3 regions of the Paenibacillus sp. F411 genome follow, and region 3 is predicted to be linked to each of the others. Evidence: predicted binding sites of a transcription regulator. Region 3 holds the regulator's gene; each other region holds the start of a gene.
What was found. The regulator Rex, encoded in region 3, represses fermentation and respiration genes when NADH is low (regulators of the CRP and FNR family bind a similar motif). The targets are predictions, from matches to a motif close to TTGTGAAATATTTCACAA.
Positions count from the first base shown of each region.

Region 1: the regulator Rex is predicted to act here: its motif matches at 829-846, upstream of qoxA (cytochrome aa3 quinol oxidase subunit II).
Region 2: the regulator Rex is predicted to act here: its motif matches at 1,781-1,798, upstream of JJQ72_RS10080 (formate/nitrite transporter family protein).

Region 1 is NZ_JAGFIP010000002.1:114,092-118,086, forward strand. It holds gene JJQ72_RS02935 (metal ABC transporter solute-binding protein, Zn/Mn family) at 1-420, opposite strand, end outside; gene qoxA (cytochrome aa3 quinol oxidase subunit II) at 1,070-2,050, shown strand; gene qoxB (cytochrome aa3 quinol oxidase subunit I) at 2,134-3,995, shown strand, end outside.
Region 2 is NZ_JAGFIP010000008.1:6,065-10,059, forward strand. It holds gene JJQ72_RS10070 (nitroreductase family protein) at 1-354, opposite strand, end outside; gene JJQ72_RS10075 (hypothetical protein) at 637-783, shown strand; gene JJQ72_RS10080 (formate/nitrite transporter family protein) at 896-1,693, opposite strand; gene JJQ72_RS10085 (hypothetical protein) at 1,939-2,115, opposite strand; gene JJQ72_RS10090 (cold-shock protein) at 2,309-2,545, opposite strand; gene cspD (cold-shock protein CspD) at 2,667-2,867, opposite strand; gene JJQ72_RS10100 (pyridoxamine 5'-phosphate oxidase family protein) at 3,139-3,603, opposite strand; gene JJQ72_RS10105 (DUF6376 family protein) at 3,730-3,995, shown strand, end outside.
Region 3 is NZ_JAGFIP010000002.1:338,073-342,067, reverse strand. It holds gene dinG (ATP-dependent DNA helicase DinG) at 1-728, shown strand, start outside; gene JJQ72_RS04000 (redox-sensing transcriptional repressor Rex) at 804-1,469, shown strand; gene JJQ72_RS03995 (amidohydrolase) at 1,444-2,745, shown strand; gene JJQ72_RS03990 (cell wall elongation regulator TseB-like domain-containing protein) at 2,768-3,283, shown strand; gene JJQ72_RS03985 (cation transporter) at 3,505-3,995, shown strand, end outside.

The sequences.
Region 1 (3,995 bases), 220 kb from region 3:
GAACCAGACATGAGGGTCAATAGCGCCTGTATCATCGGTCAGAAGCTGATCCTCGGATACAGATTCACTAATCGCAACTACAGGTCTGGATTTGCCAATCTGCTCAAATACTTCCGTCATATTTCCTTCTAAATGCAGCCCGCTGTAAAACACAATATCTGCTTGGTCGAGTTTGCTGATGTCACCTTGAGTAGCGTTGTAAAGATGAGGATCAACACCAGGACCCATAAGACTGGACACCTGCACCTTGTCACCGCCGATGACAGAAACCGGCTCTGCAATTTGAGCGATCGTGGTAACAATGTTGATTTTGCCTTCAGCCGTACTGCCGTTTTTCTCATTTGAGCCGGCACAGCCAGCCAAAGCCAGCACCAGAATGAGCATTGCAGGAATCCAAACCTTCTTCATTTGAGACAACATCTTCAAATTTCCCCCTTAACCATATTATTCATTATTGTGTGGGATGAAACAATTAAATTTCCCTCGGGCAAAATATATGCTTGATAACAAAATAACGTGATTATTGCGGTTTGTCAACGATTTTTCTCATGGGCAACATTTATAGTGTACGCTAACTAATTCTGAGCGTTGCAAAGACCCCGATACTTCCTCTTTCGATTCAAAAGAAGGTGAATGCTTTAAATAACGCATGTGAGCTTTTTACTCAGCTTCGCTGAGATGTGCTTTCAGCCCTGCACAGTGGACTACATATCTTATTTGCTTTAGGATCAAACTGATTTATTCAAGGCTATTTTGGGCAAATAACCCTTACCCACCAGGCACTACAGCGTATTTGAAGGCGGTGATTTGTGACGAATCTGGGAACACTCGTGAATATTTGAACAAAGTTTGAACTCACTAAAAACCGCATAACGACAGGGTTTTGCTCTTCTTGAGGGTCTTTTTGAAACAATTTGATCACAAAACGTTACGGTGTTCGTCAAAGTTAAACCATAAAATGTTAAATATACAATGTAATGGGTTTTGCAACGAATGAAAATAGTCATTACTATAGGATTATGAAGTGACAAGCGAATGTGAGATTTAATATGTCAGAAAGGGGTACACCATGAAAAAACGAGGGCCGTTATTTGCATTGTTGATGAGTATAACCTTGCTTTTATCGGGCTGTAGTTCATTGACCGTCTTGGATCCGAAAGGTCCGGCTGCAAGGACCCTGTCCGATACAATCATATTTTCTATCTTCATGATGGTCGGCATTCTGGCTGTGGTATACGTTCTTTACATCTATATGCTGGTCAAATACCGCGCTAGAAAATCCAATGAAGGCTACGAGCCGCCGCACGATGAGGGCAGCAAGCTGCTGGAGATTACATGGACGATTATTCCGATCATTATTGTAATCATCCTTTCCGTAGTGACAGTCAAATCAACCATAGCTGTTGAGAACGTGCCGGAGGGCTATGAAGATCAGGAGCCGCTGGTTATCTACGCTTCCACCTCCAACTGGAAATGGCATTTCAGCTATCCGGAACAAGGCATTGAGACTGTCAATTATGTGAACCTCCCGACCAACCGTGCTATCGAGTTCCGCATGTATTCTTACGGTCCGATTACGAGCTTGTGGATTCCACAGCTTGCCGGTCAGAAATATGCCATGAGTGACATGGTTACGAAGATTAACATGGTAGCAGACGTTCCGGGCTCATATATGGGTAAGAACGCAAACTTTAGTGGTGAAGGCTTCGCCCACATGGACTTTGAAGCGCTGGCGATGCCTGCTGCTGAATTTGAAGAGTGGGTAGAAGACGTGAAGGCGAATGAGAAGGATCTGACCGAGGAGCAGTTTGATGACCTTCTGGTGACCCCTCATGTTGGCAGAATGTCCTTCTCCAGCACGCATCTCGAATTCAGTCCTCCGCCGGAGGATGGCCACCATTCCAATGGTCATACAGATCATCAGGATAAGAAGCAGAAGTTCCCGGAGCCAGCAACCTCTGAAGAGGAAGTGGAGTTCGATGGCGAGCCCAATGTCGAGCCGGACACTTCTAATGAAGATTCTACTCACAACAACCACGAAGGTCACTAGGGACTGATGAGGCTGAGGCAGACGGCGTAGATTTGCGTTTATTGCCCCTCTCCCCTGTACATCCTGAAAGGAGATAAGCCCTTATGAAATGGGACGAATTTTTCGTTACCGGTGAACCATTAATCTATGGCGCCATGGTTAGTATCGTTCTCGTTTCCCTGGCCATTGTAGTAGGCTTGACCTACTTCAAGAAATGGGGATACCTGTGGAAAGAATGGCTGACAACCGTTGATCATAAAAAAATCGGGGTCATGTACATTTTGGCTGCACTCATCATGCTGTTCCGCGGCGGCGTCGATGCGATTATGATGCGGGCGCAAACGTCCATGCCGGATATGAAGTTCCTGGACGGACAGCACTACAATGAGATTTTTACAACTCACGGGGTTATTATGATCCTGTTTATGGCGATGCCATTTATTTTCGGCCTGATGAACGTTATCATCCCGCTCCAGATCGGGGCGCGCGACGTTGCTTTCCCTCGGCTGAATGCGATCAGCTTCTGGCTCTTCTTCGCCGGAGCGATGCTCTTTAACATCTCGTTTGTGATCGGGGGCTCTCCGGATGCCGGCTGGTCGGCATACTTCCCGCTCGCCGGACCTGAGCTGAGCCCGCATGTGGGGAACAACTATTACTCGTTATCCATCCAGATTTCAGGGATTGGTACTTTGATGACCGGTGTGAACTTTATTGTCACCATCCTCAAGATGCGTGCACCGGGCATGACGCTGATGAAGATGCCGATGTTCACCTGGTCGGTTCTGATCACAAGCGTGATCATCATCTTCGCCTTCCCTGTCCTGACGATTGCATTGCTGCTGATGATGCTGGACCGTCAGTTCGGCACCCAATTCTTTACGATGCAGAACGGCGGCATGGATATGCTCTGGGCCAACCTGTTCTGGGTATGGGGACACCCTGAGGTTTACATTGTCGTACTGCCGGCATTCGGGATTTTCAGTGAGATCATCTCGACCTTTGCCAGAAAAAATCTGTACGGCTACACCTCCATGGTACTCAGTATGCTCGTCATCTCTGCCCTGTCCTTTATCGTATGGGCTCACCATTTCTACACGATGGGTCAAGGTGCTATGGTCAACGGCTTCTTCTCCATCACCACGATGGCGATTGCTGTACCGACCGGGGTAAAAATATTCAACTGGCTCTTTACGCTCCATCGAGGGCGAATCCAGTTTACGACACCTATGCTGTATTCCCTGGCCTTCATTCCGATCTTTACGATCGGCGGGGTAACCGGCGTTATGCTGGCTATGGCCAGTGCCGACTACCAGTATCATAATACGATGTTCCTGGTGGCGCATTTCCACTATGTGCTCATCCCGGGTACCGTGTTTGCCGTCATCGCCGGCTTCCACTACTGGTTCCCGAAAGTGTTCGGCTTCCGCTTGAACGAGCGTAAAGGCAAAACCGCTTTCTGGTTCATTATTATCTCGTTTAACGTGACCTTCTTCCCACTGTTCTTCCTGGGTCTGCAGGGCATGACGCGCCGGATGTACACGTATTCGGAAGAGACCGGCTTCGGTCCGCTGAATATGCTGTCGATGGTAGGTGCGATCGGCTTGACCATCGGGTTTATCCTGCTGGTGTACAACATTTACTGGAGTACCCGCTACGAGCCGCGTGACAAGACCGGCGATCCTTGGGACGGACGCTCTCTGGAATGGTCCATTCCAAGTCCGGCTCCCGTGTATAACTTCGCCGTTGTTCCGGAAATTAAGCAGCGGGATGAATACTGGTTTGCCAAGAAAGAGAAGCGTTCCCTGTTTGATAAGAAAATTGAGAAGATTCATATGCCAAGCAATTCGGGCAAGCCATTTGTCCTTGGCATCGCGTTCTTCTTCCTCGGATTCTTCGTGGTATTCAGCTGGTGGAGCCTGGCGATCCCTGCCGGCCTGGCCGTTCTGATCATCATGGCCACCATGTC
Region 2 (3,995 bases), on a different contig from region 3:
GAACGCAGCCCCGTATTCCTCCAGTTCAATCACTTTAGGATCATCGGCTGGCGCGACAGCAACACCAATCACCAGTGGAGCCCGGTAGGCTCGGCCGATCGCTGCTTCGCGGGCTGCAGCCAGCTCCTCTTCACTTTTGTCTTGAGCACTGGCTTCGGAAATGTCAGCCATAACATGGCCCAGCAGGTCACGTCCACCGCCGGTCATGACGAAGAACCGCCAAGGCTCTGTATGTCTATGCGTCGGGGCCCAGGTTCCTGCCTCCAGAATCTGCTCGATCTTGTCCTGCGAAATCGGTGTATCCTGCACCTTGCCGATACTGCGGCGAGTTCGGATCGCTTCATGAATATTCATACGTTAGCCTCCTCAAAAATCGTTATACAATTAGCTTCTATTGTATCAAATAAAGAGCGCTCCTCATAGGGGAGCCGGATAAGGACACATACGAAGACAAAAGCTTGTCTGATCAAGATGTTGTCGCCAAAATTTGCAGAAAAGCCCTTGCAATTACCCCGGAACCCTTTATAATAAAGATAAACATACCTGATAATGATTATCATTACCGAGTCAGTGAGCATCAAGATCTTCCACGCTGATCGGTATGAATTCCAAACATAAAGGAGAACCGGATCCCCTATGAGAGAGCACCCTCGGCGTACGAACCTGCAGGTAGACGATTACCTGGATCTGTTGAATCTAGCCATTCAGCTCGGTGATCTGAAATGGCAGAAGGAAATTACACGCAAGATGGAAATGAACCTGAAGCCTGTAACCCCGGCTTAATTGGATATAGATGTGGTAGATAAGAACCGGATGCCTCGCGGCTTGAATGCGCGGCATCCGGTTTTTTTGCAGGACAATTTAAAGACGGCCTGCACCGCAGGCCGCTCCCTCGTTAACGCGCCTGGTTCTGATTCTGATCCAGATCCGGCTTGTTCACATAGTGGTACATAAAGGCCATAAACACACTGCCGCCAATCAGGTTCCCGAGCGTCACCGGCACCAGATTGTAGACGGCTCCAGAGAGCGAGATGGTGTCGGGATGATCCACGACAAGCGCAATGGCGAAGGTACACATATTTGCGATGCTGTGCTCATAGCCGGAGATGAAGAAGCAGAATACGAACAGCATCATCGCAAACAGCTTGGGCCCGTCAGACTTCATCCCCATCGGGATGAAAAAGGCCAGACAGACAAGCCAGTTACACAGGATTCCCCGGAAAAAGAGCTCTGTCCACGGCGCATGCATCTTTTTATCGACAACAGACAGCAGAAATCCATTCACCTCAGGAGCATGAAATAATCCTGTGAGATAGATCAGCAGTGCAAATACGGCCGCGCCGACAATATTGCCGAAGTAGCTGGCCACCCACAGCTTGATGGTATCGACCCAGCGGAGCTTTCGCCGCAGCGCACCGTAGGTGTAATAGAATGCATTTCCTGTAAACAGATCCCCGCCCCCGAAGGCGATGAGAATAATAGCGGCCCCAAACGTCAGCGCAGCCATAGGGTACATGGCCGGAGAGTCCACCGCGTAAAAATAACTGCCTGTTCGGAAGGCCACAATGACCCCGAAGCCGATAAACATACTGGCTAACGCCGAGCGCGCCAAATAACGAAGCGGACTTTGCTGAAACAGCCTCATTTTCTTGAGGGCCAGCTTCTCCACTTCATAAAGTGATTGAGTTTCCATGGTGCCACATCCTTTAGCTTCATTCCCATTATCTGATTCTCAACGACTGACTCCTAGTCACAGTATACCTAAATTCTCCCATCTAAACTGTGATATAGTTCACAATTCAGGAAAGATCAGGTTATGCTGCCGATCCAGGATTGCTGCATCAAAAAAAGGCGCGAACCGCAGACCTCCGTCTCCGGCTCACGCCTTTTATATGAAACAGTCATTACGCACCCGAAGCGGGCCCGCTTTAGCCAAGCCTACTTGTCGTCGTTTTCGTTCTCACTGTTTTCCAGCTTATTCTCATGCTCCATCTGATACTTCTCCCGCATCAGCTTCTGCATGATAAACTTCTCCTGCCCATTCAGGCCTTCCTGGTTGTCCTGCAGAATCATGTTGTCGATGTTGCGTTTCAGCACCTCATTTTGCGTATTCAAAATACGGTTCCTCCTTTGGAATTTATGCGATTTTCCGCATGTTTTTATACATAACCCCTAAAATAGGGGATCATGTAATAACTAACCGCTGCCGTCTATTTTGTAACGGTCTTGCGTTCGTCAGACGATGCGGGAGTCGTACATTTTCGAAAAGATACCGACCGTATCTGCGCCGCTTTCGTGGCCCTAGCCGCTATTTCCGATCAATCAGAATCCCTTTGCCAAGTGATTTTTGCTTCTTATTCGTATTGACGAGTAAGGGCAGCATCCTGCTTTCCTTCTCCATCGGAGACTGGCAGAGCTGACATACCGGCTCTGTCTCAAAAGCAAAGTCATCCCGGATCCATCCCTTGCAATCATCCTTAGTACAGGACCACACCTCGGTCATTTCCTCCGGCACAGCTTCCATCGCATTCTTGCGCGAATACATGAGTACGCCTCCTTGTCCCGTCTTGCGAATATTGGCTTTCATCCTGGTTGTACAGCTCACCAGAACCTGAAAACAAAGCTGCCCTTAATGTCACACATTAAGGGCAGGCGTTGTTACATTATTACAGCTTTACCACGTTTTCAGCTTGTGGTCCGCGGTTTCCTTCAACGATGTTGAATTCTACGCGTTGACCTTCGTCCAACGTTTTGAAGCCGTCGCCTTGAATCGCGCTGAAGTGAACGAATACATCGTTACCGCCTTCAACTTCGATAAAGCCGAAGCCTTTCTCTGCATTAAACCATTTAACAGTTCCTGTTTGCATAGTAGTGTACCTCCTTTAAAGATTTACATGACCTTTTTTACTTCGTTAACGAATAAAAAAATTCACATATTGTACAAGGTTATTCATCATATAACAACCCTCTACAATGTGTGATTTCAGGTCGCTCTAGTGATACCTATATTATCACACCTAACGTGTGTTGGCAAGGTGAAGCGTAATTCCGTGAGCAATTTATAAACTTATCTTATGCAAATATTGCCTGAAATATAACTTGTTCTCCTAAAAAAGGCGGCGTCTGCCGCCCCTTCCCTCATTGCCTTAGCTCCTCCAGCGTTTCTCTCCAGCGGGCCAGCACCTCCTCCGGCTGCTTCAGCCGGTAGGTTACGCCACATACAATATCGGCGTAAGGAGCCTGGTCCTCCCGGATAGCCTCCATCCTGGCCTCGAAGCGCTCTCGCGGATGCCGGGCGGAAGCCAGCGTCGCCAGATGCACAAGGACGAGGCGGATGTAATACATTTTTGCCCCGTGAACCAGTACGATCGTCGCTTTACCCGTCCGTATCACATTCCCGGTCGTCATCGTTCCCGGCCAAAGCGCCAGCCGCAGCACGTCCTCCTGCAGGGCGATTATCTCCCCGGCACCGATCATTGCACAATGCGGCCAGCCGTCCTCACACTGCGTGAGCAGCTGGATGCCTTCGCCCTGTTTCTCCTCCAGGTTCTCTCCATCCAGCAGACGGCACAGCTGCTCTGGAAGCTTGATTGAATGAGACATGACTCTCTCTCCCCGTGGTATTCATATTCGTTGACGTTATTTTACCAATTCAGATATGTCAATTTCAACAGACCCTGTCACGGGGTAATGACTTAGCAAAATCACATCCTGCGGGAGGTAGCTCTTATGAAAGCAATATGGCGCATTCCGGGCATCGTGCTGATCCTTTTGGTTTTGTCCGGTTGTTCTCTTTTGGAAGATGTAGATCAATCATTGGATTACAGTGATGAGGCGACCCGGTTCGTAAATGAAACGGTGGCGTTTGCCAACCAGGTTCCACAGCTGGCAGAGGAGGCTGCGAACAACAGTGAGATTTTGCAGCAGCTGAAGGAGCGGCTTGGGGACATGAAGCAGAGCATCTCGGAGTTTAACGGACTGGAGGCTCCCGCTTT
Region 3 (3,995 bases):
GGCTGCAGGAGGCCTCGGAACAGAGCCGTCTGGACACCGTGCAGCTGCCTTCTCCGTTTCAGTACCGGGAGCAGGCGCTGCTCATTGTCCCCCGGGACTTCCCGAGCGTGAAGGGAACGGTGGGAGATCCCAAATTTCTCAGCAGCCTGGTGCAGTCGCTGGCTGACGCGGCCGTGGCGACCCAGGGCCGAATGATGGTGCTGTTCACTTCCTACAAAATGCTGAGACAAGTCTATGAACCGTTAAAGGAGCTGCTGCAGTCCCGTGATATTCACGTGCTGGGACAGGGGATGGACGGCGTGAGTCGAAGCAAGCTGATCCGGCGGTTTCAAGATAGCGGTCCCTCGGTTCTTCTGGGCACGAGCTCCTTCTGGGAAGGTGTTGATATTCCAGGAGAGGCCCTTACCTGCCTGGCCATTGTCCGGCTTCCCTTTCAGCCGCCAAGCCACCCGCTGGTTGAAGCGAAGAGTGAGCTGCTGCAGCAGCAGAAGAAGAATCCGTTTATGAAGCTGTCTGTCCCGCAAGCAGTCATCCGCTTCAAGCAAGGGTTCGGCCGCCTCGTCCGAACTGCAAATGACCGCGGCATCGTCATTGTTTATGATACAAGAATTATTGAATCTTATTACGGCAAGTATTTTCTGTACTCTTTACCCGGACCGAAAATGGAGCATATGCGATCTGATCAGATGGTATCTCGGATTGAGGAATGGCTTCAGCCTGATTCATGAATAAGGTGTGTTAGTGTTCCAGTGTTAGAGACTTAAAGTGTTCGGCCTTGAGTTTAATCTATAGGGGGAGCAAGCATGAAATCGGATAAAATTTCGGAAGCTGTGGTTCGCAGACTGCCTGTCTATCTGCGTTATTTGAATGAGCTGCATAAGAGAGAGGTTGCCACCGTCTCCTCGCAGGAGCTGGGACAGAGGCTGGATCTAAATCCTGCCCAGATTCGCAAGGACCTTGCGTATTTCGGGGATTTTGGGAGAAAGGGCATCGGGTATGACGTCATTTATCTGATTGAGAAGATTCGCCAGATTCTGAAGCTGGATCAGCAAATTAACGTGGTGCTTGTCGGTGCAGGAAATCTGGGACATGCATTATCCAACTATAATGCCTTTCTGAAGGATAATATGAAAATCGTAGCGGTCTTTGACGCTCATACCGCTAAGGTGGGGACACGCATCAATAACCTGACCGTGCTGCCGATGGAGGAGCTGAGTGATACGATTCAGAAGCTGAGCATTCGGATCGGCATTATCACCGTCCCGGACATTGAGGCGCAAAATGTTGCGGATATGCTGGTTGCAGCTGGAATTGAGGCCATATTGAATTTCGCGCCGGTCATTCTGAAGGCTCCATCTCACATCCGTATTCATACGGCTGATTTTACGACAGATTTGCAAAGCCTGGCTTACTATTTGGATAATGGGAAGGAGGAGATGAACAATGACACCGCGGAAGCAGGTCATTAAGAACGGCACCTTTGCCGTGATGGAGGAAGGAAAGACTGTCATTTCGGGATACATGCTCATCGAGGACGATATCATTACGTATATCGGGGAAGAGGAGCCGCAAATCGATGAGGCAACCGAGGTCATGGACGGCAGCCATTTGCTGTTTTTACCGGGATTGATTAATACTCATGGACATACAGCGATGTCGTTGCTGCGAGGTTATGGTGATGATCTGGCGCTCCAGGTATGGCTGCAGGAGAAAATGTGGCCAATGGAAGGGAAGTTTACGGCCCAAGACGTCTATTGGGGTACCTCTCTTTCCGTTCTTGAGATGCTGAAGGGCGGCACAACGACCTTCCTGGATATGTATGATCATATGGATCAAGTGGCGGCTGTGACGAAGCAATCCGGAATGCGGGCGGTGTTGACACGCGGGGTGATCGGCCTGTGCTCACCGGAAGAACAACAGAGAAAGCTGAACGAGGCGGTTGACTTCGCCAAATCCTGGCATGGAAAAGCGGATGGACGAATTACAACGATGATTTCTCCACATGCCCCGTATACCTGCCCGCCGGAATATATTGAGAAATTTGTACAGGCTTCCATCGATATGGATCTGCCGATGCATACCCATATGAGTGAGACCCGCAATGAAGTAGAGCAAAATGTGAAGGATTACGGTGTCCGGCCGGTGGAGCATCTCCTGAAGCTGGGCATGTTCTCCCGGCCTAGCCTGATTGCCCACGGCGTACATCTTACCGATGAGGAGATCAGCATTCTAGCCGCGCATCAGGTCGGCGTCTCTCATAATCCCGGTAGTAATCTGAAGCTGGCGAGCGGCATTGCCCGTGTACCGGAGCTCCTGAAAGCGGGAGTGAAGGTATCTCTCGGTACAGACGGTCCGGCGAGCAACAACAACCTGGATATGTTTGAAGAAATTCGACTCGCTGCTCTGATTCACAAGGGCGTCAGTGGAGATCCTACTGCTGTTCCTGCTGCAGAGGCGCTGCGAATGGGCACCGAATATGGAGCGGATTCCTTGTTCCTGAACCAGGTGGGACGTCTGAAGGCAGGCATGAAAGCAGATTTCATTGCACTGGACACGGATCAGCCGCATTTTCTGCCATACAGTGACTTTATCTCTCATGCCGTTTATTCTGCCTCGGCGAAGGATGTAAAGCATGTATGGGTGGATGGCAGACAGCTCGTGAAGAATGGAGCTTGCCTGACCCTGGATGAAGAGAAAATCCGCAGGGAAGCACAGCTAGCCTTCGAGGCTCTCTTGACCCAATAATGGCGGGAGCGAGGGGACTGAATTGAAAACCAAAACGAAACGTATCTTATTCACCTTATCTGCCATATTGCTTGTTCTGCTCTTTGTTCAAATCTACTACAATGATGTCATGTCCCGCTCCTGGGAGAAAGAGCGGGCAGCCGTTCAGGCTGCAAGGCAATATGGCGGACTTGGCAAGGTCGAGAAAACCTACCGCTCCGTGTGGGATGAGAACAGTAATTACTGGGTTGCTTCCGGGCTGGACACCAAGGGTGAGAACATTATGGTATGGGTGAAATTCACGAAGGACGGGGTGCCTGCAGGAGGGGACTTTGTGCATGCAGAGTCTTTGAAGGATGGCATGAGTGAGAAGCAGATGTCCTCCCTGATTTCCAGCCAGTTTCCGGAAGTCTCAATGCTGCGTCTCGTTCCCGGAATGTACGAGAATGAATATGTCTGGCAGCTTCATTTCCGTGATGAAGGCAAGACAGGCTACCGTTTCTTTCGATTCGCCGATGGTGAACCGATCGGAGAAGATATTATATTACCGAATCCATAAGCATGAATAAACACGCGCCTTTCATGCAGAGGCAGCGTGTTTATTGGTGTGCAATACTATGAATGCGCTTACAACAAATTGTTTTCAATATTTTCACAGTTGTAAATGAAATCGTATATATAATGTGATATACTCTTATTTGTATTCAAAACTACTATGTCGTAAATGCTATAATGATATACTTTCCTATGTACACTTTATGTAGAGAGGATGAACTGACCTTGAAGCTCCGCATATTTCCCATCTTGCTGTCAGTTGTCGTTTCGGCTTCCGTGCTTTTTGGAGGCTGGTTTCTGTACCGTCACTATGCTCTTCAGAATCCTATTGCTCAAGTCCTGTCACAATATGAGGGAGTCAATGACTCTCAGATAGATATTAAACGCAATACGGTCACTTTGAAACTCGATTTACAGCCAGAAACCGATCTTCGGGATTTGGTGTCCCAGATCCAGAAGGAAGGTAAAAGCGTCATTGACCAGCGGGAGCTGATGATCGAGGTGGCTGATCATTCCTCGGAAGTGCTGAATGAGTGGTGGGACAGCGCCATGCTCTCCGTCGCCCAGGCTATGGATAACCGGCAGTATACCGATATTCAAACCGCATTGAACCAGCTGGCCGATCAAAGGCCGAACCTGAAAGCGGTCGCGCAAATTGATGATCAGAACGTGTATGTCAGCCTGTCCGATGGAACCTCGGGCAAGTTTATAATCCT